DNA from 2 places in the Streptomyces sp. NPDC058758 genome. Region 1 is predicted to be linked to the other one. Evidence: riboswitches for the same ligand, from Rfam matches in the RefSeq annotation. Region 1 holds a riboswitch; the other holds the start of a gene.
What was found. A riboswitch is a leader RNA that binds a small molecule or an ion and turns the genes downstream of it on or off. The one in region 1 is predicted to bind S-adenosylmethionine.

Region 1 (4,461 bases):
TCCCGGCGGAGGTGGCGCGCCGGGCCAAGACCCACGGGGTGCCGGTGCTGGCCCTGGCCGGCACGCTCGGCCGGGGCGCCCACGAGGTGCGGGCGGTGGGGGTCGACGCGTACGGCTCGATCCTGCCCGCGCCGGTGGCGCTGCCCGAGGCGCTCGACCGGGGCGCCGAGTTCCTCGCGGACGCGGCCGAACGGGCCCTGCGGATGGTCCTGTTGGGGACCCGGCTCGTGGCCTGAGGCCCGTCGGTCAGCCGCGGTCGGGGACGCAGCGGCCGTCCTCGGTGCGGTACTTCCACTGGGCGCCGTCGCGGACGAGCTCCTTCACGGCGCGGACGAAGCGCTCGACGTGCTCGTCCGGGGTGCCGGCGCCGAAGCTGACGCGGATGGCGTTGAGGGAGCGCTCGCCGGGGGCGGCCGGCTCGGGGGCGCCGCACTCGCCCGGGTCCTGGGCGTCGGAGCCGAGCAGGGTGCGGACGAGCGGGTGGGCGCAGAAGAGGCCGTCGCGGACGCCGATGCCGTACTCGGCGGAGAGGACCGCGGCGAAGTGGGAGCTGTTCCAGCCGTCGACGACGAAGGAGATGACGCCGACGCGCGGGGCGTCGTCGCCGAAGAGGGAGAGGACGCGGACCTGGGGCACCTCGGCGAGCCCGGCGCGGACGGTGTCGATGAGGTGCCGCTCGCGGGCGACGAGGGCGTCGAAGCCGGCCTCGGTCAGCGCCTTGCAGGCGGAGGCGATGGAGTAGACGCCGATGACGTTCGGGGAGCCGGCCTCGTGGCGGGCGGCGGTGGTGTGCCACTCGACGTCCACGCCGCCGTCGGCGCGGCGTGCCACGGTACGGGAGGCGCCTCCGCCGGCCAGGTAGGGCTCGGCGGTCTGGAGCCAGTCGGCGCGGCCGGCGAGGACGCCGGAGCCGAAGGGCGCGTACAGCTTGTGCCCGGAGAAGGCGACCCAGTCCACGTCGAGTTCCTTGACGGAGACCGGGTGGTGGGGGGCGAGCTGGGCGGCGTCGAGGACGATCCGGGCGCCGTGCGCGTGGGCGGCGGCGGCCAGTTCGCGCACCGGCCACAGCTCGCCGGTCACGTTGGAGGCGCCGGTGACGCAGACGAGGGCGGGACCGTGGGGGTCGCGGTCGGCGAGGGCGCGCTCCAGGGTCTCGACGGCCTGGGCCGGGGTGCGCGGGGCGTTGAGGTAGGTGACCTGGGCGTCGCGCCACGGCAGCAGCGAGGCGTGGTGCTCGGTCTCGAAGACGAAGACCTGGCAGTCGGCGGGCACGACCTGGGCCAGCAGGTTGAGCGAGTCGGTGGTGGAGCGGGTGAAGACGACCTGGTCGCCCTCGCGGCAGTCGAGGAACTCGGCGACGGTGGCGCGGCTCTGCTCGAAGAGGTCGGTGGAGAGCTGGGAGAGGTAGCCGGCGCCGCGGTGGACGCTGCCGTAGTACGGGGCGTAGGCGGCGACGTCGTCCCAGACGCGCTGGAGGGCGGGGGCGCTGGCGGCGTAGTCGAGGGCCGCGTAGGTGACCTCGCCGCCGGTGACGAGCGGGACGGTGACGTCACGGCCGAGGACCGGCAGCGGCTCGGCGCAGCAGGCGTCGGCGGACTCGGCGGCGGCGAGGGCGGAGGAGGCGGCGGCGTTCGGGCGTGCGGACATGGCGGTATCTCCCGGCGGGACAGGCGAAAGGGCGTGAAGGGCCCGCAGGGCAGCGCGAAACGGCGTGCCGCGTACGGGTGTTGCCTCGACGCACGGCGAGAACGGGGCCGTACGGAGGGGAGGAGAAGGGGGCCGGAGGCCCTAACGCATTCGCTTGCTCACGAGACCGCTCCCTCAAGGACCAGGACCCCAGGGATGGCGCAAGGGGTCCGCGCTTGCCATGGACCTTGCTGTCCACGGCCTGGTCTTCACCCGGGGCACCCCGCCACGGACGGAGGGTTGCCGGACAGCCAGCCGGGGCTTGGGGCTGTCACTCATGACCTGTAGCCGAACGTATGCCACCGCTCGCGTTCCGCGCAACCCCGTCCGCATTCCGGGACGGGGTCGCGCGGTCCGCGCGGCGGGTCTCAGGCGTGGGTGGCGGCGACCCAGCGGTCCAGGGACGCGCGGGCGGCCCCGGAGTCGATCGACTCGGCGGCCCGCGCCATCCCGGCCCGCAGCTGCTCCGCCAGGGTGCCCTCGCCGGGCTCCAGGGCGGTGAGCGCCGCCGCCGCGTTGAGCAGCACCGCGTCGCGCACCGGCCCGGTCTCGCCGGCCAGGAGCCGGCGGGCGACGTCCGCGTTGAAGGAGGCGTCGGCGCCGCGCAGCGCCTCCAGCGGCGCGTAGTCGACGCCGACGTCCTTGGGGTCGAAGACCTCCTCGCGGACGGCGCCGTCGCGGACCACCCACACCCGGGAGGTGCCGGTGATGGTCAGCTCGTCCAGGCCGTCGTCGCCGCGGAAGACCAGGGCGGAGTTGCCGCGCTCGGCGAAGACCCCGGCGACGATCGGCGCCATCCGCGGGTCGGCGACGCCGACGGCCTGCGCCTTCACCCGGGCCGGGTTGGTGAGCGGGCCGAGCACGTTGAAGGTGGTGCGGATGCCGAGCTGGCCGCGGGCGGCGGCGACGTGCCGCAGCGAGGGGTGGAACCTCACCGCGAAGCAGATGGTGATGCCCGCCTCCTCGGCGACCGCGGCCACCCGGGCGGGGGTGAGGTCGAGGTTGACGCCGAGCTTCTCCAGGACGTCGGAGGAGCCGGAGGCGGAGGAGGCGGCCCGGTTGCCGTGCTTGACGACCCTCGTGCCGGTGCCGGCGACGACGATCGAGGCCATCGTGGAGATGTTGACGGTCTTGGCGCCGTCGCCCCCGGTGCCGACGATGTCGACGGCCGGTCCCGGCACCTCGATGGTGTTGGCGTGCGCGTACATGGTGCGGACGAGCCCGCTGATCTCCTCGACGGTCTCGCCCTTGGCCCGGAGCGCCACCATGAAGCCGGCGATCTGGGCGTCGGTCGCCTCGCCGCTCATGATCAGGTCCATCGCCCACGCGGTGTCGTCGGCGGAGAGGTCCTTCCCCTCCAGGAGGCCGTTCAGGAGGACGGGCCAGGAGCGGCCCGCCGTGGTAGGTCCTCCAGCGGGGGTCACAGCGCTCATGGCAGCTCCTGATGATCGTGCGTCGGATACGGGGTCCAGCCTATCGATCCCCGGGAACGGCAAAGAGCCCCGTCCATCGAATGGACGGGGCTCTCGCCGTGGCGACCTACGTCAGGAGGTCGGGAGGGAGTCAGTGGTGGCCGTGGCCGCTCTGGATCTCCTTGTACTCCTCCAGGGTGGGCTTGGCGACCTGGTTGTCGTCGCCGTAGTAGCCCTTGTTGAGCTTGACCCGGAGCTTCTCCATCGCGCCGATCTTCCGCTGGACGCCGTTCTCGTCGACGGCCGGCGGGAGCGCGGCGGGCTCGTACTGCTCGTGCGCGGTGAGCTTGTACAGCTCGCCCTGGCTGAGCGGCTCGTGGACCTCGACGAACTCACCGTGCGGCAGGCGCTTGATGATGCCGGACTCGCGCCCGTGCAGCACCTTGTCCTTGTCCCGGCGCTGGAGGCCGAGGCAGATCCGCTTGGTGACGATGAACGCGATGACCGGGCCGACGAAGAAGAAGATCCGCACGAACCAGGTGATCGAGTTGATCGACAGGTGGAAGTGGGTCGCCCAGAGGTCGTTTCCACCACCGACGAGCATGATCATGTACGCGGTGATCCAGGCGACGCCGAAGGCGGTGCGCGTCGGAGCGTTGCGCGGGCGCTGCGCGATGTGGTGCTCGCGCTTGTCGCCCGTGATCCAGGACTCGATGAACGGGTAGACCGCGATGGCGGCGAGGACCGCCGGGAAGATCGCCAGCGGGATCATCACGCCGAGGACCAGCGTGTGGCCCCACAGGTTGATCTCCCAGCCCGGCATGACGCGGATCAGACCCTCGGCGAAGCCCATGTACCAGTCGGGCTGGGCGCCGGTGGACACCTGGTCCGGGCGGTACGGGCCGAGCGCCCAGATCGGGTTGATCGAGGCGACCGCGGCGACCACCGCGATGACGCCGAAGACCAGGAAGAAGAAGCCTCCGGCCTTCGCCATGTACACGGGGAGCAGCGGCATGCCGACGACGTTCTTGTTCGTCCGGCCGGGGCCCTCGAAGTGCGTGTGCTTGTGGACGAACACCAGGATCAGGTGAGCGACCACCAGGCCCAGCATGATGCCGGGGAGCAGCAGCACGTGCGCCGAGTAGAACCGGGCGACGAAGTCGCCGCCGGGGAACTCGCCGCCGAAGAGGAACATCGACAGGTAGGTGCCGACGATCGGCACCGACAGGATCGCGCCCTGCATGAAGCGGACACCGGTGCCGGAGAGCAGGTCGTCCGGGAGCGAGTAGCCGGTGAAGCCGGTGAACATGCCCAGGAAGAACAGCAGGAAGCCGAACAGCCAGTTGATCTCACGCGGCTTGCG
Region 2 (4,461 bases), on a different contig from region 1:
GCTCCCGGTAGGCCAGGAGGCCGCGGAGGATGTTCTTCGAGAGTTCGGTGCGGTCGACGCGGACGATGGTCTTCCGGCCGCCGACCTCCTCGCGCAGCCGGGCCAGCCGGTCGTCGACCTGGGGGCGGTGGGCGAGGGCCCGCAGGTCGTCGCCGTCGACGCCGAGCGCGTACACCCGGACCCGGGTGCGGCCCTTCCCGGTGTCGTGGCGGCGCCACCGCACCCCGTGCCAGGGGTCGCCGCTCGGCCGGACGCCCTCGGAGGTGCCGGTGGAGTCGTCCCGCCCGGAGCAGCAGCCGATGAAGTGGTCGGCCCATCCCCAGGTGTGGAAACCCAGCTCGTCCGCGCCGAGCATGCCCCACAGCAGCTCCTCGACGATGTCGTCCGGCACCATCCGCAGGTACTCGGAGGACGCCCACGGCGTGTGCGTGAAGTGCCCGATCCTGAGGTCGGGCCGCAGCTCGCGGAGCATGCCGGGGACGAGGGCCAGGTGGTAGTCCTGCACCAGGACCGCCGCGCCCTCCGAGGCCTCGGCCGCCAGGGTCTCGGCGAAGGCGCGGTTGTAGGCGCGGTAGGAGGCCCAGCGGCGGCGGAAGGCGGCGTCGAAGACGGGCTCGCGCGGGATGTCGTACAGGTGGTGGTGGAGGAACCACAGCACCGAGTTCGCGATGCCGTTGTACGCGTCGGCGTACACCTCCGGGTCGATGTCGAGCATCCGGACCCCCGGCTCGGCGACCCCGCGCCGGACGGCCTCCCGGTCGCCGTCGCCGAGCGCCGCGCACACCCAGAGGCTGTCCTGGGAGTCCACGGCGCTCAGGCCGGAGACGAGGCCGCCGCCGCCCCTGCGGGAGGAGAGGGTGCCGTCGTCACCGAGCGTGTACGAGACGGGCCCTCGGTTCGATGCCACGAGTACGGAAGCCATGTGGCGAACCTAGCCCGTCCCGTAAACGCTCAAACGTACGTATACGGTCAGCGGTCGGCCGGATACGGACGGCCCGCGCGCCCGGCGCCGGCCGCCTAGCGGATCCGGCGGCCGCGCATCGCCGCCTTCGCGACCAGGCCCGTCGCCGCGAGGACGACCGCCAGCGCGCCGAGCAGCCACAGCCGCTCGCCGTGGGAGCCGGTTCCGGCCATCGAGCCGCCTGCGCCGCCGCCGGTGGTGCCGGGGCCGGGGCCGGGTGCCGGCACCGCGGTGGTGGCCACGGAGGGCGAGGGGGTCGGGCCGGCGGTGGTGGCCACGGAGGGGGTCGGGTCGGCGGTGGTGACGTCGTCGTACCGGGGCTGCTGGTACCGCTGCCCGACGGGTTCGACGACGGGTTCGACGACGGGTTCGACGACGGCATCGGCGGCATCGGCGACGGCGGCGGCCGGACCGGCCGCCGCCGCCGACGGCGAGAGCGTGCCCGCGGCGAGCAGGACCGCCCCGAACAGGCGGGCGGGGCCCGCCCCGCGCCGGCGGACGGGGTGAGATCGTACGAAGCGCATAAAAGGGCAATGTAGGCAAAGCCCATCATCTGCGGACGTTACGCCACGCGACGGTGCGCGTACTCCGTGATCTCGGCCATCGGCGGGCGCTCCTCCGTGTCCACCGCGTACGTCCGCGGCTCGAAGCCGCTCTCGCCCCGCTCGAACTGGGTCAGCCGGGGGCGGACGAGGTGCCCCCGGGACAGCCGCAGCTGCGCCGTCCGGTAGATCGCCGCCGCCATCCGGCCCAGCGCCTGCCCGTCCTGGTGCCGGTGCTTGCGCACCCCCACGTCGACCTGCGCGAGCGCGTCCAGGCCCACCGTGTGCAGCGCGTCGACGAGGAGGCCCAGCTCCACTCCGTAACCGACCGGGAAGGGGAGCCGTTCGAGCAGCGAGCGGCGGGCCGCGTACTCGCCGCCCAGCGGCTGCACGAAGCCGGCCAGGCGCGGCCAGTGCAGATTGAGCAGCGGGCGGGCCACCAGCTCCGTCACGCGACCGCCCTGACCTGGGGCGTCGCCGAAGGGGCGGTCGTACATCGCCTTGACGAACTCCACGTCCGGGTCGGTGAGCAGCGGGCCCACGATGCCGGTGACGAAGTCCGCCGAGAAGTCCCTGAGGTCCGCGTCGACGAAGCAGACCACCTCCCCGGTCGTCACCATGAGTGACCGCCACAGGACCTCGCCCTTGCCGGGCACCGCCGGGATCCGGGGGAGCACGTCGTCGCGGGCGACCACGCGCGCGCCGGCCGCCGCCGCGGCCTTCGCCGTGCCGTCCGTGGAGCCCGAGTCGATCACCACGAGCTCGTCCACGAGCGGGGCGGCCGGGCCCATCAGCTCGCGCCGGATCACGCCGACGATGTCCCCGACGGTCGCCTCCTCGTTCAGCGCGGGCAGCACCACGCTGACCGTCGTCCCCCGCTTGGCGGCGAGGACCCGCTCCAGGGGCCGGTCGGACACGGACCAGGACCGCCGGTCCAGCCAGCGCTCCACTTCTTCCAGCAACGTGATCTCCATCTCGCGGATCGGACGACCGTCTCCACCTTCGAAGCCTTCGGTTACAGTCTTGAACAACGCGGATGCCCGATGCATGTCGGGGTCCCACCCGCGTCTCACAATCGAATACCGCTCATCCAGAGGGGCAGAGGGATACGGCCCGTTGAAGCCCCGGCAACCCTCCAGTCGGTTCGTCTTGCACCCGCGAGGCCCCCGGCTAGGGAAGGTGCCAAATCCGTCTCATGGCGAACAATTCGTCATGGGAAAGATGAGGAGAAAGGGCCTCGCCTCCATGGCTGTAAACACCGTCGCACCCGCAACCGCCGCTGCCGACACCACCGCCTCCACCATCGATCTCGGCCCCGCGTCCGGCCTTTCCTGTCGCGAATGCGGCCAGGTCTTCGCCCTCGGCCCGATCTTCGCCTGCGAACTCTGCTTCGGCCCCCTCGAAGTCGCCTACGAGCTGCCGCTCGGCGACCCCGAGGCGCTGCGCAAGCGGATCGAGGCCGGCCCCGCGAACATCTGGCGGTACGCGCCCCTGCTGCCCGTCCCCGCCGACGTCGCCGAGAAGCCGAACCTGAACCCCGGCTGGACCCCGCTCGTCAAGGCCGACAACCTCGCCCGCGAGATCGGCGTCGCCCCCGGCAGGCTCTTCGTCAAGGACGACTCCGGCAACCCGACCCACTCCTTCAAGGACCGGGTCGTCGCCCAGGCCATCGAGGCCGCCCGCGCCTTCGGCTTCACCACCCTCTCCTGCTCCTCCACCGGCAACCTGGCCGGCGCCGTCGGCGCCGCCGCCGCCCGCGCCGGCTTCCGCTCCTGCGTGTTCATCCCGCACGACCTGGAGCAGGGCAAGGTCGTCATGGCCGGTGTCTACGGCGGCGACCTCGTCGCCATCGAGGGCAACTACGACGACGTGAACCGCTTCTGCTCGGAGCTCATCGGCGACCCGCTCGGCGAGGGCTGGGGCTTCGTGAACGTCAACCTGCGCCCGTACTACGGCGAGGGCTCCAAGACGCTCGCGTACGAGATCTGCGAGCAGCTCGGCTGGGTCCTCCCCGACCAGCTCGTCATCCCGATCGCCTCCGGCTCCCAGCTCACCAAGATCGACAAGGGTCTCCAGGAGCTCGTCAAGCTGGGCCTGGTCGAGGACAAGCCGTACAAGATCTTCGGCGCCCAGGCCGAGGGCTGCTCCCCGGTCTCCACCGCCTTCAAGGCCGGCCACGACGTGGTCCGCCCGCAGAAGCCGAACACCATCGCCAAGTCCCTCGCGATCGGCAACCCGGCCGACGGCCCCTACGTCCTCGACATCGCCCGCCGCACCGGCGGCGCCGTGGAGGACGTGAACGACGAGCAGGTCGTCGACGCGATCAAGCTGCTCGCCCGCACCGAGGGCATCTTCGCCGAGACCGCGGGCGGCGTGACCGTCGGCGTGACCCGCAAGCTCGTCGAGGCCGGCCTCATCGACCCGGAGCTCACCACCGTCGTCCTCAACACCGGCGACGGGCTCAAGACCCTGGACGCCGTGGCCGACAGTTCTCAGGCGACCGCCACCATCCGCCCGAGCCTGGACGCGTTCCGCGACGCGGGCCTGGCCCACTGAAAGGTCCGTGAAGCCACCATGGCCGTGAACGTCCGCATCCCCACCATCCTCCGCACCTACACCGGCGGGCAGTCCGAGGTCCCCGCCGAGGGCGCGACCCTCGCCGAGGTCATCGCCGACCTGGAGAAGAACCACACGGGCATCGCCGCCCGCGTCCTGGACGACCAGGGCAAGCTGCGCCGCTTCGTGAACGTCTACGTGAACGACGACGACGTCCGCTTCGAGCAGGGCCTGGAGACCGCGACGCCGGACGGCGCGGGCGTCTCCATCATCCCGGCGGTCGCCGGCGGCTGCTGATCACCCCGCACGGCCCGGCCGCCTTACCGGTCGGTACTGAATTGCCCCTTCCGCGAGAGAAAGCGGAGGGGGCAATTCTGCATGGTTGAGCGCGGTAGAGTTGGG

Region 2: another riboswitch for S-adenosylmethionine. It lies ahead of thrC (threonine synthase); the one in region 1 lies ahead of ACFW6A_RS01680 (aminotransferase class V-fold PLP-dependent enzyme).

The regions. Positions count from the first base shown of each region.
Region 1 covers NZ_JBHYPS010000001.1:364,646-369,106, forward strand. Annotated here, with positions in the region: partial or broken gene ACFW6A_RS01675 (glycerate kinase) at 1-286, shown strand, start outside; gene ACFW6A_RS01680 (aminotransferase class V-fold PLP-dependent enzyme) at 247-1,647, opposite strand; SAM riboswitch class IV at 1,854-1,969, opposite strand; gene trpD (anthranilate phosphoribosyltransferase) at 2,055-3,119, opposite strand; gene ACFW6A_RS01690 (cytochrome bc complex cytochrome b subunit) at 3,250-4,461, opposite strand, start outside.
Region 2 covers NZ_JBHYPS010000015.1:116,225-120,685, forward strand. Annotated here, with positions in the region: gene ACFW6A_RS20025 (trehalose-6-phosphate synthase) at 1-922, opposite strand, end outside; gene ACFW6A_RS20030 (hypothetical protein) at 1,018-1,485, opposite strand; gene ACFW6A_RS20035 (glucosyl-3-phosphoglycerate synthase) at 1,524-2,465, opposite strand; SAM riboswitch class I at 2,587-2,731, shown strand; gene thrC (threonine synthase) at 2,749-4,059, shown strand; gene ACFW6A_RS20045 (MoaD/ThiS family protein) at 4,078-4,356, shown strand.